Regions from separate parts of the Bradyrhizobium sp. 191 genome, predicted to be linked through region 4. Evidence: predicted binding sites of a transcription regulator. Region 4 holds the regulator's gene; each other region holds the start of a gene.
What was found. Region 4 encodes LexA, which represses DNA repair genes until DNA is damaged. Its sites were predicted from a motif close to TGTTCNNNNTGTGTTCNG; they were not measured.

Region 1: a site for LexA is predicted at 4,426-4,443, ahead of uvrA (excinuclease ABC subunit UvrA). Genes of this name have one in related genera too.
Region 2: a site for LexA is predicted at 4,792-4,809, ahead of IVB23_RS10850 (DUF3072 domain-containing protein). Genes of this name have one in related genera too.
Region 3: a site for LexA is predicted at 3,699-3,716, ahead of IVB23_RS16200 (ribonuclease T2). Genes of this name have one in related genera too.

Annotation. Positions count from the first base shown of each region.
Region 1 is NZ_CP064692.1:117,968-125,111, forward strand. It holds gene IVB23_RS00550 (HAD-IA family hydrolase) at 1-311, opposite strand, end outside; gene IVB23_RS00555 (DUF433 domain-containing protein) at 409-636, shown strand; gene IVB23_RS39315 (hypothetical protein) at 849-974, shown strand; gene IVB23_RS00560 (hypothetical protein) at 971-1,300, opposite strand; gene uvrA (excinuclease ABC subunit UvrA) at 1,349-4,330, opposite strand; gene IVB23_RS00570 (outer membrane protein) at 4,604-5,287, opposite strand; gene IVB23_RS00575 (outer membrane beta-barrel protein) at 5,529-6,296, opposite strand; gene IVB23_RS00580 (single-stranded DNA-binding protein) at 6,736-7,144, shown strand, end outside.
Region 2 is NZ_CP064692.1:2,347,677-2,354,820, reverse strand. It holds gene rpe (ribulose-phosphate 3-epimerase) at 1-549, shown strand, start outside; gene IVB23_RS10875 (hypothetical protein) at 723-935, shown strand; gene IVB23_RS10870 (universal stress protein) at 956-1,792, opposite strand; gene IVB23_RS10865 (Do family serine endopeptidase) at 2,000-3,547, shown strand; gene IVB23_RS10860 (hypothetical protein) at 3,808-4,170, shown strand; gene IVB23_RS10855 (DUF6496 domain-containing protein) at 4,183-4,476, opposite strand; gene IVB23_RS10850 (DUF3072 domain-containing protein) at 4,561-4,755, opposite strand; gene IVB23_RS10845 (hypothetical protein) at 4,871-5,089, shown strand; gene IVB23_RS10840 (hypothetical protein) at 5,210-5,452, opposite strand; gene IVB23_RS10835 (hypothetical protein) at 5,547-5,804, opposite strand; gene IVB23_RS10830 (hypothetical protein) at 5,945-6,166, shown strand; gene IVB23_RS10825 (HWE histidine kinase domain-containing protein) at 6,163-7,144, opposite strand, start outside.
Region 3 is NZ_CP064692.1:3,497,634-3,504,777, reverse strand. It holds gene uvrC (excinuclease ABC subunit UvrC) at 1-536, opposite strand, end outside; gene IVB23_RS16215 (outer membrane protein) at 770-1,393, shown strand; gene IVB23_RS16210 (cold-shock protein) at 1,464-1,679, opposite strand; gene rlmJ (23S rRNA (adenine(2030)-N(6))-methyltransferase RlmJ) at 1,944-2,804, opposite strand; gene IVB23_RS16200 (ribonuclease T2) at 2,961-3,653, opposite strand; gene IVB23_RS16195 (hypothetical protein) at 3,774-4,235, opposite strand; gene IVB23_RS16190 (hypothetical protein) at 4,420-4,713, shown strand; gene IVB23_RS16185 (DUF3617 family protein) at 4,758-5,288, shown strand; gene IVB23_RS16180 (IS4 family transposase) at 5,451-6,749, opposite strand; gene IVB23_RS16175 (methyl-accepting chemotaxis protein) at 7,075-7,144, opposite strand, start outside.
Region 4 is NZ_CP064692.1:1,787-8,930, forward strand. It holds gene IVB23_RS00010 (glutamine--tRNA ligase/YqeY domain fusion protein) at 1-776, shown strand, start outside; gene IVB23_RS00015 (SgcJ/EcaC family oxidoreductase) at 784-1,170, shown strand; gene IVB23_RS00020 (DUF2171 domain-containing protein) at 1,356-1,589, shown strand; gene IVB23_RS00025 (ComEC/Rec2 family competence protein) at 1,686-3,965, shown strand; gene IVB23_RS00030 (hypothetical protein) at 4,090-4,524, opposite strand; gene lexA (transcriptional repressor LexA) at 5,006-5,707, opposite strand; gene glp (gephyrin-like molybdotransferase Glp) at 5,884-7,095, opposite strand.

The DNA.
Region 1 (7,144 bases), 120 kb from region 4:
AGCGCGAGCTGCACGCTGTTCTCAGCCAGCGTCCGCAGCATCGTCTCGACGCCTGCGAACAGAGAAATCTCAGCTGCTGCCTCCGCCTTCAACCGCCGCGCATGCCGCGCGATCGCCGGCAGCTTCCACAAGGGCACTTCGAGCCGGGCGAGGATCTCGCGGCTCGAGGCATGCCGCAGTTCTTCGATGTCCTCATCGGCGACACGGCGAAAATTGAAGTGATCGGCGACGTCGTTGATGGTGCGCAGGAACCACGGGAAGCTGTCGGCGAGGGTGCCGTCGAGATCGAAGATGGCGAGGGAGTAGGGCATGGAGGTGGAGGTGCCGAGCGGATCGTGCGTCAGGCTGGCCGCGACGCGCTGACAGATATCATTTGAGGTGCTATATTGACGTTCCTAGAGGTGACAGATGTCGGACCTACTGGCAAGGATTACGGTCGATCCGCAGCGCATGCACGGGCGCCCGTGCATTCGCGACCTGCGCATCACGGTTGCCGACGTCCTGGAATTGCTGTCCGCGGGACAGTCGCGCGAGAGCATTCTCGAGGATTATCCATATTTGGAAGAGGCCGACATCGACGCGGTGCTTGTTTATGCCGCCCGTCAGGTCGACCACCCGATCATAGTGGCCAAATAGCTTGCTTTATTTGATCGATGCTCAGCTTCCTCCGGCACTGGCAGAAGCCTTGCGTCGCGCTGGATACGACGCGGCTCATGTGGCCGAGTTCGGGATGGCAAACGCGATCGACGGGGTGATCTGGAACGAAGCCACTTCTCGATCGGCCGTTCTCGTCACCAAGGATCGCGACTTTTCGCTTCTCCGCGTTGCGAAGAGTCAGGGGACCGATCGTGCTGTGGGTGCGCGTGGGCAACATCGACAATCGCACGCTGATCCGCCGGTTTCTAGGCGCCATGCCGCAAATTGCGGAAGCCGTCGCGCGGGGCGAGGCGGTGATTGAATTCGTCGGCAGCTAGCGGGACCGCAATCCGCGGACGTCAACGTTGATATCGAGATCGATGTCGCTGACGCAAGTCTGAGTGGTTCGATGCGAGCCACCTTCATACCAGCGGCCGTCCCGCGCCCGGGCACCACTGACATTTGCCAGCTTCAGGCAGCGCCATTGCGGCAGCGATCCGCTGCTCTCTCCGGCAAATTGCCAGGCCAGCACGGCCTCCTCGCCGGACTTGTTGGTGCCGATGATATGCGGACAGAGCTCGCGATGGCGCCCCTCGTAGACGCAGGTCACCTGGCGTTCGGCGAGGATGGCGTTCCGAAATAGCGCATAGGTCCGGCTTGGCATGGAGATCCCTCCACCTCGCCTTGATTCCGGCTGGTCAAGGCAGCGGGGTTACTCCGCCGCCTCGCTCGTGCTCCTCCGCTTCGGCTTCCTTGCCTTCTTCAGCACCGGCTCCAGGAACTTCCCCGTGTAGCTCCGCGGCGCTTTCGCGATGTCCTCCGGCGGGCCCCAGGCGACGATCTCGCCGCCGCCGTCGCCGCCTTCGGGCCCCAAGTCGATCACCCAGTCGGCGGTCTTGATGACTTCGAGATTGTGCTCGATCACGACGACCGTGTTGCCCTGCGCGACCAGCTCGTGCAGCACCTCAAGCAGCTTCTTGACGTCGTGGAAGTGCAGGCCGGTGGTGGGCTCGTCCAGGATGTAGAGCGTGCGGCCGGTGGCGCGCTTGGACAGCTCCTTGGCCAGCTTCACGCGCTGGGCTTCACCGCCCGACAGCGTCGTCGCCTGCTGGCCGACATGGATGTAGTCGAGGCCGACGCGGTGCAGGGTCTGGAAGGTCTCGCGGACGCGAGGCACCGCCTTGAAGAACTCGGCGGCCTCTTCGACGGTCATGTCGAGCACGTCGGCGATGCTCTTGCCCTTGAACAGGACTTCGAGCGTCTCGCGGTTGTAGCGCTTGCCCTTGCAGACGTCGCAGGTGACGTAGACGTCGGGCAGGAAGTGCATCTCGATCTTGATGACGCCGTCGCCCTGGCACGCCTCGCAGCGGCCGCCCTTGACGTTGAAGGAGAAGCGGCCGGGCTCATAGCCGCGCGCCTTCGCCTCGGGCAGGCCGGCGAACCATTCGCGGATCGGCGTGAAGGCGCCGGTATAGGTCGCCGGATTCGAACGCGGGGTGCGGCCGATCGGCGACTGGTCGATGTCGATGATCTTGTCGATGTGCTCGAGGCCCTCGATGCGGTCGTGCGGGGCGGCGCCCTCGCTGGCATTGTTGAGCTTGCGGGCGATGGCGCGGTAGAGCGTGTCGATCAGCAGCGTCGACTTGCCGCCGCCGGAGACGCCGGTGACGCAGGTGAACAGACCGAGCGGAATCTCCGCCGTGACGTTCTTGAGGTTGTTGCCGCGCGCGTTGACCACCTTGATGGTGCGGCGATGGTTCGGCGGGCGCCGCTCCGGCACCTCGACCTCGAGCTCGCCGGTCAGATACTTGCCGGTCAGCGATTTCGGGTTGCGCATGATCTCGGCAGGCGTGCCTTCGGCGACGATGTGGCCGCCATGCATGCCGGCGCCGGGTCCGATGTCGAGGACGTAGTCGGCGAGGCGGATGGCGTCCTCGTCATGCTCGACCACGACCACGGTGTTGCCGAGGTCGCGCAGCCGCTTGAGCGTGTCGAGCAGGCGGGCGTTGTCGCGCTGGTGCAGGCCGATCGAAGGCTCGTCCAGCACGTAGAGCACGCCTGTGAGCCCCGAGCCGATCTGCGAGGCGAGGCGGATGCGCTGGCTCTCGCCGCCTGACAGCGTGCCGGAGGAGCGGGACAGCGTGAGATAGTTGAGGCCGACGTCGAGCAGGAAGGTCAGGCGCTCGCGGATCTCTTTCAGGATGCGGCCGGCGATCTCGTTCTGCTGCGTGTTCAGCGTCTCGGGCACGCCCGCGAACCATTCGCCGGCCTTCCTGACCGAGAGCTCCGAGATCTCGCCGATATGCTTGCCGCCGATCTTGACGCAGAGCGCCTCGGGCTTGAGCCGAAAGCCCTTGCAGCCCTCGCAGGGGACGTCATGGAAATATTTCGCCAGCTCCTCGCGCGCCCACTCGCTCTCGGTCTCGCGATAGCGGCGGTTGATGTTGGTGATGACGCCCTCGAACGGCTTCTTGGTGTCGTAGGAGCGGACCCCGTCCTCGTAGGAGAACTTGATCTCGTCCTCGCCGGAGCCGTAGAGGATCGCGTCTTTCGTCTTCTTCGGCAGATCCTTCCACTTGGTGTCGAGCGTGAACTTGTAGTGCTTGCCGAGCGCGGTCAGCGTCTGCACGTAGTAGGGCGATGACGACTTGGCCCAGGGCGCGATCGCGCCCTTGCGCAGCGTCAGGTCCTTTTCGGGGATGACGAGGTCCTCGTCGACATGCTGCTCGACGCCGAGGCCGCCGCAGGCCGGACAGGCGCCATAGGGATTGTTGAACGAGAACAGGCGCGGCTCGATCTCGGGGATGGTGAAGCCGGAGACCGGGCAGGCGAACTTTTCCGAGAACAGGATGCGCTCGGGGCCGCTCTTGTCGTGGATCTTCGCGGTCTTCTTTTTCTCTTTCTCTTCGGCAGGCGCGGCCGCCGGCGTGTCGGCGAACTCGACCACGGCGAGGCCCTCGGCGAGCTTCAGCGCGGTCTCGAAGCTTTCGGCGAGGCGCTGGCCGATGTCGGCGCGCACCACGATGCGGTCGACCACGACGTCGATGTCGTGCGGGAATTTCTTGTCCAGCGTCGGCGCCTCGCTGAGCTCATGGAAGGTGCCGTCGATCTTGACGCGCTGGAAGCCCTTCTTGAGCCATTCGGCGAGCTCCTTCCGATACTCGCCCTTGCGGCCGCGCACGACCGGCGCGAGCAGATAGAGGCGGGTGCCTTCGGGCAGCGCCAGCACGCGGTCGACCATCTGCGAGACGGTCTGGCTCTCGATCGGCAGGCCCGTGGCCGGCGAATAGGGCACGCCGACGCGGGCCCAGAGCAGGCGCATATAGTCGTAGATCTCGGTCACCGTGCCCACCGTGGAGCGCGGGTTCTTCGACGTCGTCTTCTGCTCGATCGAGATCGCCGGCGACAGGCCGTCGATCTGGTCGACGTCAGGCTTCTGCATCATCTCCAGGAACTGGCGGGCATAGGCCGACAGCGATTCGACGTAGCGGCGCTGGCCCTCGGCATAGATGGTGTCGAAGGCGAGCGAGGATTTGCCGGAGCCGGAGAGGCCCGTAAACACCACCAGCTTGTCGCGGGGGATCTCGACGTCGATGTTCTTGAGGTTGTGCTCGCGCGCGCCACGGATCGTAATTGCGCGCAGGCTCGAGCCCGCGTTCTGTTGTTGGCGCTTCGCCTTGATCACTTCGTCCATCCCGCTGGTCCTTAAGGAATCCAAAGACGCGCGATCGCGCCAATGTTGAAGGCGCGCTTCGCCCGGAACCGGGAACGGCGCCGATGGGTATGGCAGCGAACGTAGGAAGAACGGGGGCGGATTTCCAGTGCGACTTGCGAACCGTCAACGGATTGTTGGCGCGCTGGCGGCATCTGGCAGCAGCGGGCGTGCGGAACTGCGCTGGAGCGTGCCGCCCAAACAAAAAGGCCGGCGCGAGGCCGGCCTTTCGTGACGATGCGACGTCAGTCGTGATCAGTACTTCGCAACCACCGGCGCGCCGAAGTGATAGTTCACGCCGACCTGCACGGTGTGGAAGTTGAGCGTGCCGGAGTCACCAGGGGCGCCAATGCCACCGAAATAGGTCTCGCTGCCGAGGCTGCGATAGAGGTACTCGCCTTTGACCGACCACTGCGGCGCGAAGAATGCTTCGACGCCAGCGCCGACGGTCCAGCCGGAGTGGAACTTGCTGTCCGAGATGGTCAAGGCGCCCGCGGTGCCGCTGATCTTGTTGTCGATCCAGGCGTAACCACCGGTGCCGTAGAACAGGACGTTGTTGACGGCCCAGCCGATGCGGCCGCGCACGGTGCCCATCGCCTCGGTCTTTGAGCTCACGTTCACGAGACCAAGGCCGGGAACGACGCCTGCGACGGAGGCGCTGACGTCCGCCCAGGCGGCGTCGGCCTCAAGGCCGAACACGACGTTGCCGGTCTGCCAGTTGTAGCCGGCGGTGCCGCCGACGAACCCGCCCTTCATTTTCGGGTCGGCGTCGGACTGCCAAGCGCCGCCGCCGACGATACCAAGGTAGAAGCCGGTCCAGTTGTAGACCGAGGCCACAGGCACAGGCGCCTTGGTGTAGGGGCGGGCTGCCAGATCGGCAGCCGAAGCGGGGGCCGCAAGAGCGAATACACAGGCCGAAGCCAACAAAACCTTCTTCATCTTCAACTAAATCCCAGTCCCAGTTTCTGTTATTGCCTTCCGTGACCGGAAGGGCAGCGGACTCAAACGGCCCAACTGGGGTTGTGCTTACACCACCAAAGCCGCAAGTTGTGTCTCCGAAAAGCCACAACGACGCAAAAGGTAATGGTTACTGACTCGTTTCCCCGCGATCAGTGCGCGCCCAAAACAGAAAGGCCGGCGCGAGGCCGGCCTTTGATCTCCAAACAATATCAGCGGGATATCAGTACCTCGCGATCATCGGGCCGCCCCAGCGATAGTTCAACCGGATGAGACCGATATCGACGTCCTGGCCGATGCGATTGGAGGCCGTGAAAGCACCGAGCGGAGCAGCGACAAAATTGCCGGATCCGGTGAAGTCGATCGTGCGGTGGCCGAGGAAGATGTGATCGTACTCGAAGCCGACCGACCAGTTGGGCGCGAATCCGAACTCGACGCCCACGCCCACCGTGCCGCCCCAACGGGTCTCGTTGGCCCGGTCGAACTCGAGGCCGGTCGCCACATCGTAGGTCCGATAGCGATCACCGACGACGGCGGCGCCGCCCTTTACGTAGAGCAACACGTTGTTCCAGGCATAGCCGATCTGCCCCGTGATCAAACCGAAAGAGTCGATCGTGGACTGGTTGCGAAGGCCGGACACCGCGCTGATGTTGTCGCCGGTAAAGTCGGCCCAGTTGCCCTGGCCCTCGAAGCCGAACACCCAGTTCGTCGACTGCCAGCGGTAGCCGACCTGGCCACCGACGGTGCCGCCCGTCGCATTGTGGCAGCCCTCGCCGACCAGAACGCCGGTTGCCGGGGTCACGAAGTCCCAGCACTTGCGGCTTGTGCCGCCACCGCCGTTGATACCGATGTAGAAGCCGCTCCAATCGTAGATGGTGGCAACCGGAGCTGGAGCCTTGGTGTAGGGACGGGCGGCGAGATCGGCCGCGCTTGCGGGGGCCGCCAGCCCCAACGCCATTGCACTGATTGCACCAAAAAGAATCTTATTCATTGCAGTCTCCCCAGTTTCGCCCGCTTCTCGAAGTCCCCGAAGCGGGCTGATCAGGCGCGACGCCCATATGAATTAATTCCAAGGCAACGATAGCCCAAGGAAAGGGCAAAGTCCGTCGCCGAAATGCCACACTCGCGCACTGATCGAAATAGCTGCAACTTGATGAATGTTAAGCGGTTTTCCTTCTTCTCGGGAACCCGGGAAAGTTCCATCGGGTTCCGCGCCATCGGCGTGTGACCAATATCTGTTCAGTGCTTTTGGCGCGAAGAACAAATCTGGAACATAGTCGGGCGGGATGCTATATGTGGGGATAACCTTGGGGGTGGCGGGCTGATCGATGTCCGCAAGCGTATAGGGTCGCACCAACGGGGTGCAGAGGAACGCGGGCAGCGGGATTCGCCCTTTTGAAATTCAGTGGCATTCGGAGTGGAGAGCGGCGATGGCGGGAAGCGTCAACAAGGTCATTCTGGTTGGAAATCTCGGCAAGGATCCTGAAATCCGCCGCACCCAGGACGGGCGGCCGATCGCGAATTTGAGCATCGCCACCTCCGAGACATGGCGTGACAAGGCGACCGGCGAGCGCAAGGAGAAGACCGAGTGGCACCGCGTCGTGATCTTCAATGAAGGGCTCTGCAAGGTCGCTGAACAGTATCTGAAGAAGGGCGCGAAGGTTTACATCGAGGGCGCACTGCAGACCCGCAAATGGACCGACCAGAGCGGCGTCGAGAAGTACTCGACCGAGGTCGTGCTCCAGGGCTTCAATTCGACGCTGACGATGCTCGATGGCCGCGGTGGCGGCGGGGGAGGCGGCAGCTTCGGCGACGAGCCGGGCGGCGATTTCGGCTCCT
Region 2 (7,144 bases), 2.3 Mb from region 4:
GTCTTCGACGTGCATTTGATGATCGCGCCGACCGATGCCTATCTCGAGGCGTTCGCGAAAGCCGGAGCGGACCTCATCACGGTGCACGCCGAAGCCGGCCCGCATCTCGACCGCTCGCTCCAGGCGATCCGCTCGCTCGGCAGGAAGGCTGGCGTCAGCCTGTGTCCGTCGACGCCGGAGGCGACGATCGAATACGTGCTCGACCGTATCGATCTCGTGCTGGTGATGACGGTCAATCCGGGCTTTGGTGGCCAGTCATTCATCGGGTCGCAGATCGAGAAGATCAGGCGGATCAGGACCATGATCGGCGAGCGGCCGATCCGTCTCGAAGTCGATGGCGGCGTCACGCGCGACAATGCCGCTGCCGTGGCTGCAGCGGGCGCCGATACGCTGGTCGCGGGTTCCGCCGTGTTTCGCGGCAGGGGCGCTGCCGATTATGCCGCCAATATTGAAGCCATTCGCGCCGCCGCCGAGGCCGGCCGAGTTCCGCACCTGCAAAACAGTTCTGCGCAGCGGATGCGTGTGAGCGAGGGAGGCCTCATCCGGTAGACTACAGGAGACCGAGGTCCCCCTTGGCGCCATTTGGAACTTGACCCGCGTACGCATTTTCCAAGAACGAGCCGAGATCAGGCGCGGGCGGGGCGCAGCAAATCTTTTGCACAATCGCCATCGGCCTGACGTAAATTAAGACAATAACCTCGGCAGATGCGAGGGAGGGTCTCATGGAGAACGTACGTCGCTACCGGGCGCTGGCGTCCCTCTGTCGTCAGCAGGCGGCCTACCGGCCGCTCCAGACTTGGGAACTCCTCGGCCAGGCCGAACATTTCGAACACCTCGCCGAAGTCGAACTCAAGGCGCATTTCGACGCGTGCAATGTGCAACGCAATGGGGACGTTGCCGCACCCCCGCCTTGGGAGGCTCCCGTCGCGGCGTAATGGCGCCAAGCCGGCTCGGCTCAATGCGACATCAGCGTCGGCACTGTCATAGCTTCCAGCATGGCACGGGTGACGCCGCCGAGAATGCGCTCCTGCAACCGCGAATGGCCATAGCCACCCATCACCAGGAGATCGAGGCTCTCGTCGGCCGCCAGCGACAGGATGGTCGGCTGAATGTCGGCGCGCGTCGCCGACAGGCTGACCGTGCGGGTCGGCAGTCCGCGCCGGCCGAGATGTTTTGCCAGACTGCTCGCTGAAGCTTCGCCGGAGACGGCGTCGGCCTCGTTGATGGTGATGATCACGATCTCTGCGGCGCGCGCCAGGAATGTCGCTGCGTCACGCACGGCGCGGGCAGCGAGGCGGCTGCCGTCCCAGCAGATGCCGATCCGGCTCGCCTTGAAGGCTCCACGGAAGGTGTAGGGCAGGAACAGCACCGGGCCGCCCGCCTGAAACAGGATCTCGCTCGGCACGTCGTTGTCGAACGCGCCCTGAGCCGGATCCGGCTGGAGTACGATGCTGAGGTCGTGCAGTCGCGCCATCTCGCCGAGCGAGACGGCTGCATCCGCCGGGATCGCGCCGAGCGCGTGGCAGGCGTAGGAGATGCCGGCGTTCGCCGCTTCGCTCCTGAACACCGCGAGCGCGGCCTCGGCCCGCTCCACGGCCCGCTCGCGCTCCAGTTCGAACACGGCCGCCACCGCCGCGCCGCCCTCCATCACGTAAGCTGCACTGGTTGCGACATAGCCGACCGCGACCGCGTCGAGATGAGCGTTGAGGTGCGCCGCGAGCGAGATCGAACCCTCGATCGCGGACCGCATGGGACGTTCGGTGGGAATGTGGACGAGAATGTCTTTGTACATGGCGCGCCTCCGGTGGACCTCATAGGTGCAGTTTTTCACTGCGCGAAGCGCCCGTGTTGAGCTGCATCAAATGGGCGGCGGCGATCTGCCTGCTGCGCCCGCTCTCCCCGTTCTTTGCCGAGATTTAATCGGATGGACGGGACGCCGTAAGGTGGAAGCGACCATGTTGAGGGCAAGGCGACACCAGCTCAACATGGATATTTCGACATGAACGATCGCGTCAATTCCGACACCACCACGTCCCGCAAGATCTTGAGGCCGCGCCGGCTCGCGCTGCTCGGCACCGTGGCCGCGCTGGGCGTGGCCGCCCTGTCAATGGCGCCAGGCTCCGCGCCGTTCGGTACGAACTCCTTCATTGCGCCGGCTCACGCTGCGGAAGCCGCCGTGACGCCGCCGGGCTTCGGCGATCTGGTCAGCAAGGTCAAACCCGCGGTGATCTCGGTGCGGGTGAAGATCGACCAGGACAGCGACAAGACCGCGATGCTGCAGCAGAACCGGATGGATTCGGACGAGAATACGCCGTTCGACCAATTCTCGCGACAGTTCGGCTTCCGCTTCCCGGGCGGCATGAACGGCATGCCGCGCCAGCGCCATCAGGTGATCACGGGCGAAGGCTCCGGATTCTTCATTTCCGCCGACGGCTATGCCGTGACCAACAACCACGTCGTCGACCACGCCGAATCCGTGCAGGTGACGATGGATGACGGCACGACCTACACTGCGAAAGTCGTCGGCACCGATCCGAAGACCGATCTCGCGCTGATCAAGGTCGATGGCAAGAAGGACTTTCCGTTCGTCAAATTCTCCGACCAGAAGCCGCGCATCGGCGATTGGGTGGTCGCCGTCGGCAATCCCTTCGGTCTTGGCGGCACTGTGACCGCGGGCATCGTCTCGGCCAGCGGCCGTGATATCGGCAATGGTCCCTATGACGACTTCATCCAGATCGATGCGCCCATCAACAAGGGCAATTCCGGCGGGCCGGCCTTCGACATGAACGGCAACGTGATCGGCGTGAACACTGCGATCTTCTCGCCCTCGGGCGGCTCGGTCGGCATCGGCTTCGATATTCCCGCCTCGACCGCCAAGCTCGTCGTCGCGCAATTGAAGGACAAGGGCGTGGTCACCCGAGGCTGGCTCGGCGTGCAGGTGCAGCCCGTGACATCGGATATTGCCGACAGCCTTGGCCTCAAGGAGGCGCGCGGGGCGATCGTCGACAATCCGCAGGATGGCAGCCCGGCGGCGAAGGCCGGCATCGAGGCGGGGGACGTCATCACCGCCGTCAACGGCACCACGATCAAGGACTCCCGCGACCTCGCGCGCACCATCGCCACCTTGGCGCCGGGCACGTCCGTGAAGCTCGATGTCTTCCGCAAGGGCGACAGCAAAACGGTGACCCTCGCGCTCGGCGAGCTGCCGAACGAACGGCAAGCCAAAGGAAATGGCAATGCCGACGAGGGCAAAGGGCAGCCGAATGCCGGCACGCCGCGCCTCGGCCTCAGCTTGGCGCCGGCAGGTGACGTCCAGGGCGCGGGCCAGAAGGGTGTCGTCGTCACCGAGGTCGATCCGCAAGGGCCGGCGGCACAACGCGGCATTCAGACCGGCGACGTCATCCTCAATGTCGGTGGCAAGGCGGTCGCCAATGTCGGCGACGTCCGTTCGGAGCTGGCGCAGGCCAAATCGTCGGGCAAGCGCAGCGTGCTGTTGCAGGTCAGAAGCGCGGAGGCGACGAGATTCGTCGCAGTTCCGCTCGCGTAGAGTCGCGCGCATCGAGCGACCCAAAGGCGGCCCTCGGGCCGCCTTTCCTGTTCAGCCTCGAAATTCCCGTTGGGCTATTGATAACATTCTCGTTAACCACAGGAATGGTGACGCAGTTCGTCCGAAAAAGCCGTGTTCGTTCATCACAGTTCCAACATCTGCGGCAAGGAGGCCGCAAAGGTGGATTGCAGGCGTGGAACTTCGAGCCTGCCGCCGCTTTGTGGAACTTGCTGGCGGTTCGCATTTTGATCGGTGCCGACATGGTTCGATTGAAGCTCTCGCGGAGGAGTGCACTGCTCGCAGCGTCATTGGTGCTCTGGGGCGGAAACGCGCTCGGGCGAGATGACGGCCGCTACGCGAACTCACCCCTGAAGCCATGGTTCGACAGTCTGCGCAGCCAGCTCGGCCCGTGCTGCTCGGATGCGGATGGATTTGCCGTCGCCGATCCCGACTGGGAGTCGCACAACGGGCGTTACCGCGTGCGTCTGGACGGGCAGTGGATAGATGTGCCGGACGAAGCCGTCATCACCGAGCCGAACCGGGCCGGCCGCACCATGGTGTGGCCGGTGAAGACGGCGTTCGGGATTTCGATCCGCTGCTTCATGCCGGGCAGCATGACCTGAGACGGGTCAGCGTCAGCGCTTGCTGGATTTGCGCTTCGACGACTTCTTTGACGACTTGCTTGACTTAGACGATTTTCTCGACGTCTTCTTGGCGCTGTTCCGCTTCGATGCCTTCTTCGGGACCTTCTTGCCCTTCTTGCGTGCCTTCGACAGTCCGATCGCGATTGCCTGCTTGCGGCTCTTCACGCGGCCGCCGCGTCCTCCGCGCCCGCTCTTCGCGGTACCCTTTTTGTAGCGCCGCATCTCGCTTTCGACATCGCTGCCGGAGCTGCGTGAGTAGCGACGTTTCTTTGCCTTGCGTGCCATGCATGCTCTCCCTTGGCGAGGAGAACCATTCGGCTCAGCCATGGTTCCGGCAGCGCACACACAACGTGCAGGCGCGCGCCGCGGCTAGAAGGAGTTCGCCAGCTCGATCTCCGCCTCCAGCGCCTGGATGCGCCGTGCGGCCTCACCGAAGGACAGGTCCCGTGCAAATTGGGCGGGTTGATAGGCCTCTTCGCTCAGCCGCTTCAGCCTGAGACCCTGTGCCCGCGTCATCTGCTCGCCGAGAAAAACCCTGGCGTCGTATTTACCTTGAACCTGCATCCGCGTTCTCCGTTCTGAAATCGTGACTTGACTATACGTTCTTATTTTGTTCTAACAAGCCATGGACAACAGAATTAATGAAATTCGACGTAAAATCAGAGTCTTGAGGCTCGAAATGGCCGACGTCGAGGCGTCGGTGCGCGATCTCGTCGAGCGCGGCTGCGATTGCACGGAAAGGGCCCTGGCGCAGATGGATCTGCGCCGGAGAATCAACCTCCTGATCGGCGAATGGAAGGCAGCTGGCGGCAGCGACGTTCTGCCTGACGTCCGCGACCGGGTCCGCCTTCGTCCCGCGAAGACGGGCAATCCTGCGCGCGCGAGCGGGCCCCGCTGAAATCGGGGAGCGCGCGGTGGAGAAGGGACCCGGACGCGTACCGGATTTGAAACTGCGCACGAGCCCCAAGAGAAAGGGCCCCGCAACGGGCGGGGCCCTCGATGGATTCCAGGGAGTGGCCTATTTGGTGTTGGTCATGCCGCCTTTGTTCGTCATGGTGCCGCCCTGATCGGAGCCGGGGCCGGAGCCGCCTTGGCCGGAAGGATCAGCGCCCTTGGAAGACTTGGTGTTGGCGCCGGTGGTCTGTGACGATGACATCGAGGATCCATGCTTGGCCTTGTGTGACTTGGCCTGCACGGCGAACGGCGCGGCGGCAAGGCCGGTTGCCAACATTACGGCGAGAGCGAGCTTGGTCGTCTTCATGCGGGAAACTCCCTGAGTTAATTTGACGCAGGCAGCCAACCGTTCTTCGCCGCAGGAGTTCCCGACAAAGCACCTCCCGCGGGTCACGCGCGCTTCAAGTTTGCTTGTCCTCCTCAATGATGAACACGACGCCGGTGAGCGTCGTACCGATCGCGAACGTCGTCACCAAGGTGAGAGTGAAGACCAGAATGGCCTGGCTTCCGCCGTTATTGAGCAGGTTGGCCACGGCTGGATTGGACAGGACGAGCGTAAGGCTGAAGGTGAGGCCGAGGGCCGCGCCCATCATTGCATGCGTCATCAGCTTTATAAGTCCGCTGGCAGAGATCAGGTCAGACGACTTCTTGGTGCGCATGGGAGTGCATCCCGAATTGGCATGCAAACACCCGCGCGGTTGTCTGGTTCCATTCGATTGAAATAATTGTCATCGCCCGCTTCATCCGACGTTCATGCCGGGCTTGCAAGGATGAGCGCCATCAAAACGGGAACATGGATATGGGTAAGGTAGTCTTTCTTTACCGCTCGCTGGCCTATCGCAACGCGGCTGCAGACATCCTGCGCAAGGCCCGCAGGCTGCCGCGCGGAGCAGAGCGAAGCGCGGCGCGTCGCTACGCCAGGGCCCTGCGCGATCTCGCCCGAACGGAAGCCTGGCTGGAAGGGCGAGTCCCGCGCGAACCGCGGGTGGCTCAGCGCATGACGAGCGCAGCCTCCGGTTAGCCGGACGCGCGCTGCAACTCTGCGGAGCCGCCGGTGTCGAACTTGCCGGGTCCGGCGGTGGCCGTCCGGCGCTTCAGCGGCACCTCCAGGCGGCACAACAGGCCTTCAGCGCGCCAATCGAACTGCGCCTGTCCGCCAAGCTGGGACTCGACGCTCGCAAGCAGGCTTCGCGTTCCAAAGCCGCGAGATTTCGGTGTCATGACCAGCGGACCGCCGGATTCCTCCCAGCTCAGCGTGAGCAGCTCGTCCTCGACCCGCCAATCGATCGCGAGCCGCCCCGATCGAGTCGAGAGCGCGCCATACTTGGCCGAGTTGGTGAAGAGCTCGTGCAGCGCGAGCGCCAGCGTCTGGGCCGTCGCCGGCAGCAACTGAACTTCGGGACCGGCCAATCTGATCTGGTCGCCGAGCGAATAGGGCGCAAGCTCCTCGTCGATCAGCCTGGAGAGCTCGGCGCCCTCCCAGCTCGACAGCGACAGGATGGTGTGCACGCGCGCCAGTGCATTGATACGTCCCTCGACGGCGTTGACATAGTCCTTGACCTCGTCCGCCCGGGTGAGACGCACGATCGATTGCGCCAGTGCCAGCGCGTTCTTGGCGCGATGATCGACTTCCCGCGCCAGGAGATTCTGCCGCTCCTCGGCACGCTTGCGCTCGGTGATATCGACGGTGACGCCGCTGACGCGCACCACGCGCCCGCTCTCGTCGACCGTCGCCGCCGCCGTGCCGACGCACCAGCGCACCTCGCCGTCGGGCCGCACGATGCGGAACTCAGTTTCATAGGCGCGCGTGCCCTTGTTGAACTCGGCGATCGCCTTGCGCAACTGATCGACGTCATCGGGATGCAGCAGCGCCTGGACGTTGGCCGGATTGACTTCGAAGCTCTCGGGGCCGACGCCGAAGATTCGGTATTGCCCCTCGTCCCACATCCAATCGCCGCTGATCCAGTCCCAGTCCCAGGATCCCATCTTGCCGGCAGCG
Region 3 (7,144 bases), 3.5 Mb from region 4:
CCGGTGATCAGGATATAGGGAAACGACTTGTCGTCGCGCAGCTGCACGTTGAAGCGCGGCCGCAGCTGCTTGATGAGGTTTGCCTCGAGCAGCAGCGCCTCGGTCTCGGTATTGGTCGAGACGATCTCCACGGTGACGGTAGCGGCGATCATGCGCAGGATGCGGGCCGGCAGCGGCGCACTCTGGCGTGCATAGCTGGACAGGCGCTTTTTGACGTTCTTGGCCTTGCCGACATAGAGCACGTCGGAATTCGCATTGAGCATGCGATAGACGCCGGGCGAGGTGGGGGCGAGCCGAACCGCGCGTTCGATCGCCTCGTGGCCGGTCGCGAGCGGGCCTTCGCCGACGGCGCCACTCTCCTCCAGGATATCAGGCAGCCGCGCATCGTCCTCGTCGTCGCCGCTTGCGCTGGCGGGATCGAGGTCCGGCGGCGCCGTCTCCTGTTGGATCTCCTGGGGCGGGCCATCCGGTGCCATGCCGCGCCGGGATTTGCGCGCGCGTGCGTCGTCCGGATTGTCGGTGGAATCGTGAACCATGGGAGGAATTTAGGCGCTGGGGGTGTCGATTTGAAGTTCCGGCCCTGCCGCACGCACAGGTCCCGGTAACGCTTCCTTAAGTCTGTTAACAGCGCAGTAACCCGACTTAACAGCCCTTTAACTTAAAACTCTCGATAAATCCTACGCGAAAAGTTCTTGGTTCCGTAACCATGCAGGGCCGGCGCGGCGGCGCAGGCATCGCGCGGGTTGCGACAGTTGCGTTGGAGTGAGTGATGAAGGGGCTCGTTGTGGGCGCGGCCGCGTTGGTTGCGGCCGGCTGGACGGCTTCGGCAGAAGCCGCCGATCTCAGTTATGGGCAACGTGCGCCCTATACCGTCAACCAGCCGCTCAATGCCTATAGCTGGGCAGGTCCCTATCTCGGCGGCAACATCGGCTATGAATGGGGCTCGGTGGACGACAACCCCTCGAAGCCGTCGGGCTTCGTCGGCGGTGTGCAAGCCGGCTACAATTTCCAGAACGGCCCGTGGGTGTTCGGTGTCGAGGGCGACATCCAGGCCGCGGGCGCCGACGACACCTTCGCGCCGTGGAAATTCTCCAATCCGTGGTTCGGCACCCTGCGCGGCCGCGCGGGATATGCGTTCAGCAACGTGCTGTTCTACGGCACCGCCGGCCTTGCGTTCGGCGAGCTGCGTGGGCAGACCTTCGGCTGGACGGAGTCGCATACCACCGCGGGCTGGACCATTGGTGCCGGCGCGGAAGTGGGCCTCGCGCCGAACTGGAGCGTCAAGCTCGAATATCTCTACATCGATCTGTCCACGAGTCAGTTCGCGATTACGGGCGTGTCCAACGGCTATAGCGCCAACGTTGTCCGCGCAGGCGTGAACTATCACTTCTGACGTCTCAAGAAGAAAATACCGGACCAGCCTCCCGGCCGCTCGCGGTCGGGATTTTTTTGCGTCAGGCTCGCTAAGCGAGGATCACCAAATTGACCGCCTTCGGGCCTTTCCCCTTCTTGTCCGGTTCGACTTCGAAAGTGATACGCTGTCCTTCGGCAAGGTCCTTCAGTCCCGCCCGCTCCACAGCGGTAATGTGAACGAAGACATCGCGACCGCCGTCGTCAGGCTTGATGAAGCCGTAGCCGCGCTCGCCGTTGAAGAACTTGACCGTTCCCGTCATGGCCATCGGGAAACTCCCCCTCATTGCTCCTCCGCCGCGACGCAGACTCACGTCACGACATGACCGGGCCTTACGGAGCCCGGGAGCTGGCCATCCTTGGACGGACCTCATCGGTCCGGCCGGATCTTTCTTAGGCCTTCACTCCGCCGCAACCATTCGCGGAAGCGGAACGTAAAGCCAGTCACGGAAACAGCATAATACGGTTCGTTGCAGATTGACTACCGGTCCTGCATATTTTTCCCAAGAATGCCGGAGTGTTACGGCTTGGCTTTAAGGCTTGGGCACCTCCAATCGGAATCTGGCAGCTCCGCCCTGGCCGAGCGGCATTTCCAGTTCGGGCAGGATGGTCTTGAGCTCGCCGTGCAGCGTATAGGGCGGATTGACGATCAAGAGCCCGGTGGAGGTGAGGGCGGCGCTGTCGGCCTGCGGCGCGACGCTGAATTCGAGGCGCAGGCATTTCCCGGGGGGCTTTGCTGCAGCTGCGAGCCGCGCGACCGTCTGGGCCAGCGTGTCGGTGGCGCGGCGGTTCTTGGCCGGGTACCAAATGACATAGATGCCGGTTGGCCATTTCGCGAAAGCCGCCGAGAAGGCTTCGCCGAGCCGCTCGAACTCGTCCTTGGCCTCAAAGGGCGGGTCGATCAGCACGAGGCCGCGGCGCTCCTTCGGCGGCACGAAGGCCGGCAGTGCCATCCAGCCGTCGAGATCGACCACGCGGGCCTGCTCGTCGCGGCGCAGCACGTCGATCAGCGCTTTCCGCGCTTTCGGCTCGAGTTCGCATGCGACGAGCCGGTCCTGCGGCCTGAGCAGGCCGCGCGCGATCAGCGGCGAGCCCGGATAGGCCTTGAGCTCGCCCTTCGGATTGAAGGCGCGGACGATGTCGAGATAGGGCTTGGTCAGCGCCGCGGTCTCGTTCGACAGGCGCGCCTGCAGCAGCCGCGCAATGCCGGTCAGCCATTCGCCGCCCCGGCGCGCCTCGTCGCTGTCAAGATCGTAGAGGCCGGCGCCGGCATGGGTGTCGATGACGCGGAACGCTGCCGGCTTGTCCTGCAAGTAAGTGAGGATGCGCGCCAGCACGATGTGCTTGATGACGTCGGCGAAGCTGCCGGCGTGGAAGGCGTGTCGGTAGTTCATGGCGGACAGTTACGACATCGCGCGCCGAAAGTAACGGCCGTCATTCCGGGGCGGTGCGCCAGCACCGAACCCGGAATCCATTTTTGCTACCGGTAACGCCGAGAGATGGATTCCGGGTTCACGCTCCGCGCGCCCCGGAATGACGGCGAACCAATCCTACCCGCCCCTGATCGGCGGCATCGTCACCTGGTCGCGGCGGCAGGCGCGGCGCTCGATCTCGTCGCAGGCGCGGAACTGCAGGTCCTTGCTGAGGCAGATGCGGACCTCGGACAGCCGTGTCCGGTTGCAGGTGACCGAGATGCTGGCATTGCTGAGGCCCGGATTGGCCTTGATGAAGGCCTCCTCGACCTCCGCCGGCGCCACGGTCTTGGCCTGCGACAGATCGAGATAGTCGGCCGGGATCTTGATCGCGGCGCGCGCTTTCCGGATCGTCTCGAAATAGCTGCGGCCCTCGAGCCCGGAGCAGGTGCCATGCTTGTCCCATTCGTTGAAGATCAGGCCCGGCGCCGGCATCAAATCGAGCATCGAGGACACGATGTTGCGGTTCAGCCGCGGCGCCGGGCGCTGGCAATATTCCGGGAAGCCGTTCTCATATTGCGGCCACAGCCCATGCACGACGAAAGCGTAGGGCCGTCCGCCGCACTGGATCTGGGAGCGGCCGCCGCGCTCGGCCGCCTCTTCGCAGAACGAGGGCGACCACGACAGCGCGAGCACGTAGAAATCGAACTCGCCCGGTGCGTTCTGCCGCTTGTCCTGGGCTTTCGCGCCGCCGGCGAGCGTTGCCAGCCCGGCGGCGAGGGTCAGCGAGATCATCAGACGGGACAACGAACGCAATCTGGGATGAAACATGGCAACGCCCCTCAACTAGACTGTGCGCGCAGTCTAGCAGGCAAAGAGAACATTTCAAGAACAAAATTCGAGCCGGTTGTCGTCCACCGGTTGATCAGCCCGAATCAGACGCTCTTCGGATCAGGGCTTGGCGGAGCGGCAGGCCGGATTGTAGGCCCAGTTGCGATCGAGTCCGACCACGCACCATTCGACACCGTCGCCGTAGCCGGCAAAGCCGCCATCCTCCATGATCGAGAAGTGCACCTTGCGCACCTTGCCGTCATTGAGCAGGGCCTCGCCGGTGCAAAAGCGGCGCGGAATGTTGTCGGACTGCCAGGGTCGGAACGCGACCTCGCGAACGGCGGAGAAGCTGGTGATCTTCAACGAGGAATTCCAGAACGAGCTCTCTTTTTCCCAGAACTGGGTGGCGATCGTCGGCAGGGCCTTGTCGCAATCGACGACGGCGCCGTCGTAGCGCGGTCCGCTCAGCCAGAAATTCAGCTCGAGCGGATTGGCGGCCCTGGCCTCGCCGAGCGACAGCGCCCCGAACATGAGGCCGAGCAGAGCAGCAAAGCGAAGCGATTTCGGGGAGGGGGCGCGCATGGTCAATCCAGACAGCTTAGGTCTTGCGAAGTTCAGACGGTGCCGCGAAGGCCGGGGCAGGTCAAGTGCAGCGCGGCAACACTTGGCGAGGAGTTGACCGGAACGTCGCGGCCAACCGGGCTTCTGTTCTTTTCACTTCCATCCCGGCACCGTAGACTGGCGCCAGCCAATTGGAGTGACGGGAATGCGAATCATTGCGGCCGCTGGCCTTCTTGCCCTGGGTATGATGGCGAGCCAGTCGGCGCGGGCCGACATCCTTCCGGTGCCGCCGTTCAAGGGCAACGACACCGGCGGGATCATCGCCTATTCGATGGCGACCCAGGTCGACGCGCGTCAGGTCGCGGTCGATCACTGCGCACGCTACGGCAAGGTCGCCAAATTCCTCGCGGTGCAGGGCTATGACGGCGGCTACATCTCGTTCGCCTGCCGCTGGGTGCCCTATGGTGCCGCCGATCGCCCGATCCGCACGCTCTACTGAGGCGCTGTCGTAACGCCGCACTTTCTCGGCCGGGAGCCTCCCACATGACGCGCAAACTCGCTTTGCTCGGCCCGACGCTTTGCCTCGCGTTGTCGGCAGGCAGCGCCAGCGCCGACGACCTGCCGGTGCGCAAGGCCGGTCTTTGGGAAATGAAGCTGGTCTCGACCGGCTCGCCGGTCCCCGAAATGACCATGCAGCATTGCACCGACGAGACCGTCGACAAGGAGATGAGCAACAACGTCTCGCCGATGGCCAAGCAGATCTGCGCCAAGCAGGAGATCAAGAAGACCGCGACCGGCTATGTCAGCGATTCCGAATGTAGCGTCGCCGGCGTCAGCACGACGTCGCATGCCGAGATCACGGGCGATTTCAACTCGGCCTACACGGTGAAGACCACCTCGCACGCGCAAGGCGGCGTCGCCGGCGCGGCCGGCCGCGATAGCACCATGACGCTGCAAGCCAAGTGGCTGGGCGCCTGCAAGCCGGACCAGAAGCCCGGCGACATCGTGATGCCCGGCGGCTTCAAGATGAACGTGCGCGACATGGACAAGCTGAAGGCGCTGCTGCCGAAGTAGGTGTGCTATTTCCCTCTCCCCTTGTGGGCCTTGTGGGAGAGGGTGGCTCGCCGCGTTAGCGGCGAGACGGGTGAGGGGTTTCTCTCCGCGAATTCAAATGAGACTTGCACGCGCGGAGAGATACCCCTCATCCGGCGCTTCGCGCCACCTTCTCCCACAAGGCTAAGGCGTGCACATATCTCGGAGCCTCCAACCGGCTGACATTTGCTTGAAGCGGTGCCATCCTCTGCGCATAGTGATGGGACCTGGTGGCCGCTCCGAGGCGTAGCCGGTCCATCCTCCGAGGCGAGCGATGATCCATGCGAGCCATGCGACAGAGTGCTTGGAGTGAGGGTTCTTTTGCTTGTCAGTCCTGCCTTCGAGCTGGACCTGCAAGATTTCGAGGATCGGCAGTTGGTCCGGAGGCACCACGTCGGTGGCGGGGCGGTCGACCGTGCCATCACGGGCGAGGACGAGCTGCATGATCTTGGTAGCTGCCGTCATCGCGATGGCAGCGAGCTTGAACAATGCCTCAGCCGCCTCGACTTGGCTGCTCTCGATGTCGAGGCCTTGGCTTTTACTGGTGCGGAACAACTGCTCGATGTGCCAGCGCTGACGGTACCAATCAACGATCTGCAGCGCCTGCTTCACGGTCGTCACCGTATGAGTGGTGAGAAGGCGCCAGTGGATCGACTCCCCGATAACGGGATCCAGTTCCTTCACTTCAACCAAGCGCAACGTCAATTGACGCGCAGCTTTCCGGTCGCTGCAGTTGGCCGGGCGCTTGATGGTCACCCCGCCAAAGCGCAGTGCGATCTTGGCCGTTCGTGCCGCACGGCCGGGCTGTGCCCGAACCTCCAAGTCGAAGCTATGCTGGACCGGCCAACTTTCGGCAATATCAAACAGCTTTCCGCCGCCCACCAGGGCGCGATCGCGACAGGCACGTGTAAGCAAATGGGTCCGTGCGTCAGGAATCCGGTCAAATTCCTCGTAAATGTCGCTCTCACGGTCGCCAACCACCGTGACCATCGCCGCAGCAGCAAGCGCACTCTTGGCGTCGGCCGCGCTCTTTATCCAACGATAGGACTCCTTCTCTTCGATTGGCTGGCTCTGGTAATCGGGCGACGCAGGCCCCTGGCGCGTCCAAATCTGCATCCCAGCGAGCCCGAGCAAGGCTCCGCTCCCGGCGTCAACGGCCAACACCGGATGCACAAACAGGCCTGGGTCAATCCCGTTCCCGGAAGGGCCAAGGCCGCGGACCCGGCCCGCATGCCTCGCGTAGTTCAGTTCCGTCGTGTCCTGGATCGCAAGCACATGCAGGCCTGCACACTGCTTCGACAGCACCTCTGCGCCATGCCCGACGATCTCGTCCACCGTTACGCTCGGATTGTTCAGCCACCGGCTGAAGCCGACCCATTCGGCGCGGCCATCGGCCGCTGCTCGCAGATTCATCGTCACGCGTTCGACGGCGCGCCGCAACAACAGCGCCCCCTTTTGGCCAGTCGAACGTCTCCAAAACGGCCGACCGACCAATCCATTCCTGCCTTCAATGCGGTTATCCTTCTTAACCGCATTACAAAGAATCAGACTCGATTCACTTAAGGCAAGAAAATTCTGTGCACGCCTTAGCCCACAAGGGGAGAAGGGAAGGGGAGGATTTCGGAATAATAGCATTCTACCTCTGTTTGGCCCGACGAGTCAAAGCGCGCCATGGCATGCCGGCGCAAGCCATTGATTTCGCACACCCCGGCTACTGTGCATGGGGTTGTTTTTCAGGTTTTTGATTCAAGGGCCGCAGGAGCGCCCGTCAGCCCTGACGAAAGCCCATCCGGAAGGCGCCCCAATGCCTGCCGCGGATCATGATCGGCGAGGACAGG
Region 4 (7,144 bases):
GCCGTGGCGTACCGCCGGCGGCCTTGCGCGAATTCGTCAAGCGCATCGGCGTTGCGAAAGCCAACAGCGTGGTCGATGTCGGCATGCTCGAATTCTGCATCCGCGAGGAGCTGAACCGCACGGCGCAGCGCCGCATGGCGGTGCTGAAGCCGCTCAAGGTGGTGATCGAGAACTATCCGGAAGGGCAGACCGAGGAGCTCGAGGCGATCAACCATCCCGACGACGCCAGCGCCGGCACGCGCAAGATCACGTTCGGCCGCGAGCTCTACATCGAGCAGGACGACTTCATGGAGAACCCGCCGAAGAAGTTCTTCCGCCTGTCCCCCGGCAACGAGGTGCGGCTGCGCTATGCCTATTTCGTCAAGTGCACCGGCGTGATCAAGAACGATAAGGGCGAGGTGGTGGAGCTGCGCTGCATCTACGATCCCGCGACCAAGGGCGGCAACGCGCCCGACGGCCGCAAGGTCAAGGCGACCATGCATTGGCTTCCGGCGGCTGCCTCGAAGCCGGCGGAGATCCGCATCTACAACCAGCTATTCGCAAATCCGAGCCCGGATGCTTCGAACTTCGCGGCCGACCTCAATCCGAATTCGCTGGAGATCCTCGCCGATGCGCGGGTCGAGGCTTCCGTTGCGGAGAGCAATTCGACCGCGCCGATGCAGTTCGAGCGCCAGGGCTACTTCGTGCGCGACAAGGACTCGACCCCCGGCAAGCCGGTGTTCTCGCGCACCATAGGCCTGCGCGACACGTTCGCGAAGGAAGTCGCGAAAGGTTGATGCGCCCATGAGCAGCGAAGCCGACGCCATCGTTTCCGCCGTCATCGCGAAATGGTGCGCCGGCTTTGCCAAGCTCGACGCTGTGGCGCTGTCGTCGCTCTATGCGAAGGATGCGTTCTTCTTCGGCTCCAACCCCAAACTCTATCGGGGCAGGGACGGCGTCGTTGACTATTTCAACGGGCTGCCGCGGTGGCGCAAGCCGAGCGCGGCCTTTTCCGAGGTGCAGGCGGCGCAGGCCGGCCCCGATCTGATCAACATGGCCGCGACCATCGCGTTCGATCTTGCCGGCGAGCGGGACGATCTCGTCGTCAAGATGAGCTGGGTCCTCATCCGCGAGGACGGCGAGTGGAAGATCGTCAATCATCACGCCTCGTCGCAGGCACCGCTGATTTAGCGATCGCGCTTAACCAACCGGTTTCGTCATTCCGGGGCGCGACAAAGTCGCGAGCCCGGAATCCATAACCACCAGCGTGAATATGGATTCCGGGCTCGCGCCAAGTGGCGCGCCCCGGAATGACGGAAGGATACGAACCGAAGCTCTCTCCGCGCGTTGAGGTGGCTCCAACCAAGGATCCCGCCATGCAGAACATCGCAGAGCATATGGAAGTCATCGGCGCCGACGGCGTCCACATCGGCACCGTCGATCGCGTCGAGGGCAACCGCATCAAGCTGACCAAGAAGGACAGCGGCGAGGGCAGCCACAAGGGGCACCATCATTTCATCGACAAGGGCCTCGTTGCCGACGTCGAAGGCAACAAGGTCCGGCTGTCGGCCAACGCCTCGGTCGCGGTGACGATGGAAGAGGAAAAGTAGCGCGCTACGCCGCCTGTTCCCGATCTGTACCGCTATTCGCCCGGTCGCGCGTTCCGGTAGCCTCCGCACCCGTCGCGTATCGTAAGGTGCAGGGGAATGGCGGAGGCGGGCCGGCCAGTGCGCTCCCAGGGAGTTGCGGGGACGTGGCCGGTCGGCCGCGCCGCACCGGCCGGCGGCTTTGCGCCGGCGGGCCTTGGCATCTGGCCGGCAATCGTCGGAACGCTACGCGAATGGGCCCGCGCCGAGGCCGGCCCAGGCCGGCTGTTGCCCTGGGTGCCGGTCGCCTTCGGTGGCGGCATCGCGCTGTATTTCGCCGCCGATCATGAGCCGGTGCTGTGGGTCGTTGCCGTGACCGCGGTCATGCTCGCGCTTGGCGCGGTCCTGCTGCGACGGAGCCGGCTGTTTGCCCTGGCGATCATGCTCGCGGCGGTCGCGGCGGGTTTTGCCGTCGCGACCTGGAAGACGGCGCGCATCGCCCACACCGTGCTGGCCAAGCCGCTCTATTCGGTGTCGCTGTCGGGCTTCGTGGAGGCGCGCGATATCCGCGAGCGCACCGATCGCTTCGTGCTGCGCGTCAGCGCGATGGAGGCGCAGCGCAGCGACGTCAAGCTCGAGCGCGTGCGCCTGTCGGTGCGCAAGGGCACTGCGCCCGAGGTCGGCAGCTTCGTGCAATTGAAGGCGCGGCTGCTGCCGCCGATCTCGCCCGTGCGCCCCGGCAGCTACGATTTCTCGCGCGACATGTTCTTCCAGGGCATCGGCGCCTCCGGCTTCGTGATGGGCGCCATCACGGCCGCGCCGCCGCCGGATGCCGTCGGCTTGCGGCTGCGCTACGCGGCTTTCATGCAGGGCCTGCGCGATGCGATCGATGCCCGCATCCGTGCGACGCTCGAAGGCGACAATCGCGCCATTGCGACCGCGCTGCTGACGGGGCGGCGCGATGCGATCACCGCGCCCGTCAACGACGCGATGTTCGTCTCGGGGCTCGGCCATGTGCTGTCGATCTCCGGCTATCACATGGCGGTCGTCGCCGGCGTCGTCTTCTTCGCGGTTCGCGCCCTGCTGGCGCTGATTCCGGGGCTGGCGGCCGGCTTCGCCATCAAGAAATGGTCGGCAGCCGCGGCGCTTGTTGCGGCTGCGTTCTACCTCCTGCTGTCCGGCGCCGAGGTCGCGACGCAGAGATCGTTCTTCATGACGGCGGTGGTTTTGATCGCCGTGATGGTCGATCGCCGCGCCATTACGTTCCGGACGCTGGCGGTGGCCGCGCTGATCGTGCTCGCCGTCGCGCCGGAGGCGCTGGTTCATCCGAGTTTCCAGATGTCCTTTGCGGCAACGCTCGGGCTGGTGGCGCTGGTGCAGATCGGCATGCCGAACCTGCTGGCATCGCCCGATCATTCCGCAACGGCGCGGATCGCGCTGTGGGGCGGCCGCGAGATCGCGATGCTGTTCCTGGCCTCGTTGATCGCCGGGCTTGCGACCACGCCCTATGCCGCCTTCCACTTCCACCGCGTGACGCCATACGGCGTGCTCGCCAATCTCGGCGCGATGCCGGTGGTCTCGGCGCTGGTGATGCCGGCGGGGCTGCTGGGGCTGCTCGCCGCGCCTTTTGGGCTCGACGGCGCGTTCTGGTGGCTGATGGGGATCGGCATCGAATGGATGGTTGCGGTCTCGCGCTGGGTGGCGGCACTGCCCGGTGCAGTCGGTCGCATTCCCGCGTTCGGGATCGCGCCGCTGATCGCGGCGAGCCTCGGGATCATCGTGATGGGGCTGCTGCGCACGCCCCTGCGCTGGTCCGGTGCCGTGGTGCTGCTTGCCGCGATCCTCTGGGCGATGTCGGTGCGGCAGCCCGACATCTTGATTGCCGGGGATGGCGCGAGCGTCGCCGTGCGGGGCCGGGACGGGCGGCTGCATGTGATCCGCGCCAGCAAGGATGGCTTCCTGCTGAGGGAGTGGTTGGCCGCCGATGCCGATCCGCGCGATGCCGGCAGCGCCTCGTTGGCCGACGGTGTGTCGTGTGACGAGTCCGGCTGCGTGACGCCGCTCGCGGACGGACGGCTTGTCGCGTTGGCGTTGCGCATCGACGCTCTGGCTGATGATTGCAGCCGCGCCGCGCTGGTGGTGACCGCGCGGCCCACGCCGCCCGATTGCGCGGCGATGGTGGTCGACAGGCCGCGGCTCGCCAGTCAGGGCGCGCTGGCTCTGACGCAGAGTGGTGACGGCTTCTCGGTTCGGGCGGTGAGGGCGAGAGGCACAAGCCGCCCCTGGCTGCCGGCCGGCGCCGGCGAGGGGGATTTCGACGGCAGCCTTGCGCCGAAGACGGCCGTGCCCCGCAACCGGGACGCAACGCCATCGGAGATGGACTTGCAGGCGGACGATTGAGGAGCGATGCGGGGGAGGTCGGTCGGACGGGATCTCGCAGGACGCAAACCATACCATCTCGCCGGCCTCGGCCGGCGATGGCATTTCATTCCTGGCCCACGACCATCGGCCGGGGGCGACGACGTCAGCCGATCGGCAGGCGCGTGATCGTGGACCGCGTGTCGGCGACGGTCTGCGGCTTGTGCTCGCGTTCGCCAACCGGTTGGGTCACCGGCAGTTGCAGCACGGTCGCGCGCTGGCCTTCGACGAGCTGTGTCACCAGCACGTATTTGCCGTCGGGGAATTCGATCGCGTCATGATGGCGATCGGGAATGTGCGGGTCGATCTTGCCGAACTTGCCGACGCGGGAGTTCACGGTGCGCGTCCAGATCCAGCGATTGTCGTAACGGACGTTGTCGGCGAAAGCGAGCTCCGTTCCCGGCAGCAAGCAGACCGCGACGGAGAGATCGGCTTCGGAGGCGAAGCCGCGCGTCGAGGTGCCACGGAAAGTTGTCGTGACGATCGTCTCGCCGACTTCGGCGGGGCGTGTCGCGACAGCATGCAGGCTGTAGTCACACATTGGGTGCTCCTCATGCGAAGATAGCAACCCGCACCTCTTTTGGAGGCGCAGGCCTCTATCAGGGTGGAAGCACGCAACGTTCTGCTTCGTTGTAGGCAAATCTGCGGCTGGGCGCCGCATGCCGCGATCACATTATCTTTCCCGGATTCGATAGGAACAAAACCGACGCCTGTGTATTCGGAAGGCGCGTGTCAGCGCCTCGTGGGCGCCGACCAGCCTGGGTATTGCCGCTCGCTTTTGCCGAATGGCGGTGCGATTGTATGGCGACGGCTTACATCGCCGATGCTGCGATCGGCGCCGCAACATCGTCCATGATAAGTCTGGCGCATCACGTGTCCTCGCACTCTCAGGCCGCGAAGCGATGATGCGTCGTATCGAGGTTGTGGCGCCGAAAGAGGGGGCCGGACAATCTGAGCAGAACCGGAAAAACCATCCAGCCGGAGCGGACAGCCATCCGCTCCAATCGATATCGAACGACCGCTCAGTACTTGCGGTAAAGCCCGATCAGCTTGCCCTGAATCTTCACGCGGTTCGGCGGAAGAATGCGGACCTCGTAGGCGGCGTTGGCGGGCTCGAGCGCGATCGAGGCCCCGCGGCGGCGGAAGCGCTTGAGCGTGGCCTCCTCGTCGTCGATCAGCGCCACCACGATGTCGCCGGTATCGGCGCTCTCGTTGCGCTGGATCAGCGCCATGTCGCCATCAAGGATGCCGGCCTCGACCATCGAATCGCCGCGCACTTCGAGCGCGTAGTGCTCGCCCGAGCCGAGCATGTCGGGCGGCACGCTGATGGTGTGGCTGCGCGTCTGCAACGCCTCGATCGGCGTGCCGGCCGCGATGCGGCCCATCACGGGCACGGCGACGGGACGCTCGCCCTCGTCCACAGGCGGGCTGGAGGTCGCGCGCACCTTGCCGAGATTGCCCTCGATGACGCTCGGCGTGAAGCCGCGGCGACTGCCGGCGGCGGCCTGCAGCTCGGGCAGCTTGATCACCTCGATGGCGCGGGCGCGGTTGGGCAGGCGGCGGATGAAGCCGCGCTCCTCGAGCGCAGTGATCAGGCGATGGATGCCCGACTTCGAGCGCAGGTCGAGCGCATCCTTCATCTCGTCGAAGGACGGCGGCACGCCGCTTTCCTTCAGACGTTCGCTGATGAATCGCAGAAGCTCGTATTGTTTGCGCGTCAACATCTCGACCAAAGTCCCCCGGTTGATGTCGTTCAAGTCCGAGACGAGGAAGTCAGCGATAAGCCGCTACATCCTCGAAACAAATCATGAACGGACACTATATGTTCGATATGTGTTCCGCAACTGCTTAATTTACGGTGAACAGAGCAAAGCTCGCGCGATGCGTGTGGCCATGCAGCTCAGGCGGGCAGGCGCAGCACCTCGCAAGGCGTGCCGGCCTCGGCCCTCGGCGCGAACGGTGCGCGCACGAGAAGTACCTCTGCCGCAGCGAGATTCGCAAGCAGAGAGGAGTCCTGATGGCTGACGGGAAGAGCGACGAGCGTGCCGTCGTCGCGCTGTTCCAGGCGCGCACGCAGATAATCCTCGCGCTGGTCATTGGCACCGAGATCGCGGCCCAGCACGGCGCGCTCGCGGCGATGATGGATCACTGAACGGCCCGACAGGGCGCGAATCAACGGCACCATGAACAGGAAGGCGCACACGTAGGACGACACGGGATTGCCGGGCAGGCCGATCACGCGCATTGCGCCGAGCCGTCCGTGCATCATCGGCTTGCCGGGCCGAATCGCGATCTTCCAGAACGCCATCGAGATGCCTTCGTCCTTGAGCGCCTGCTGGACCAGATCGTGGTCGCCGACCGAGGCACCACCGGTCGTGATCAGGATGTCGGCGCCGCTCTCCCGGGCGCGACGGATGCCGGCGGAAGTGGCCTCCAGCGTATCGGCGGCGACGCCGAGGTCGATGGTCTCGGCGCCCTCGCTGCGGGCGAGCGCGTGCAGGGCATAGCCATTGGAATAGACGATCTGGCCGTGTCCGGGCGTAGTGCCGGGCATCACCAGCTCGTCGCCGGTGGCGAGGATCGCGACCCTCGGACGGCGGCGGACGGCGAGATGCGCGTGATTCATTCCCGCAGCCAGCGCGAGATCGCGCTCGGTGAGACGGCTTCCCTCGCGGAGCAGCACGTCTCCCTCGCGGAAGTCGACGCCGGCGGGGCGAATGTGCCGACCGGGAATCGCGGCTTCCTTGATCGTGACGAGCTTGCCTTCCGCGACAGTGTCCTCCTGGATCACGACCGCATCGGCGCCGTCGGGAACGACGCCGCCGGTGAAGATCCGCACGGCTTCGCCGGGGCCGACCCTTCCCGCGAACGGACGACCCGCCGCGACCTCACCGACGACCGTCAGCCGGGAATCGATCGTTGCCGCGTCGGCCGCGCGCACGGCATAGCCGTCCATCGCCGACATCGCCTGCGGTGGCTGCGTGCGCCGCGCCGCGACATCGTGCGCGAGCACGCGATGGTAGGCCTCATTGAGGGAGACCATCTCTTCAGGCAGCGGCTCTGCATCTGCCAGCACCGCGGCAAGCGCGTCAGAAACCGGCATGAGGGCCACGGGCGAACTCCGCAACAAATCGGGACTGGGTCGGCATGGTTCTAGCCGA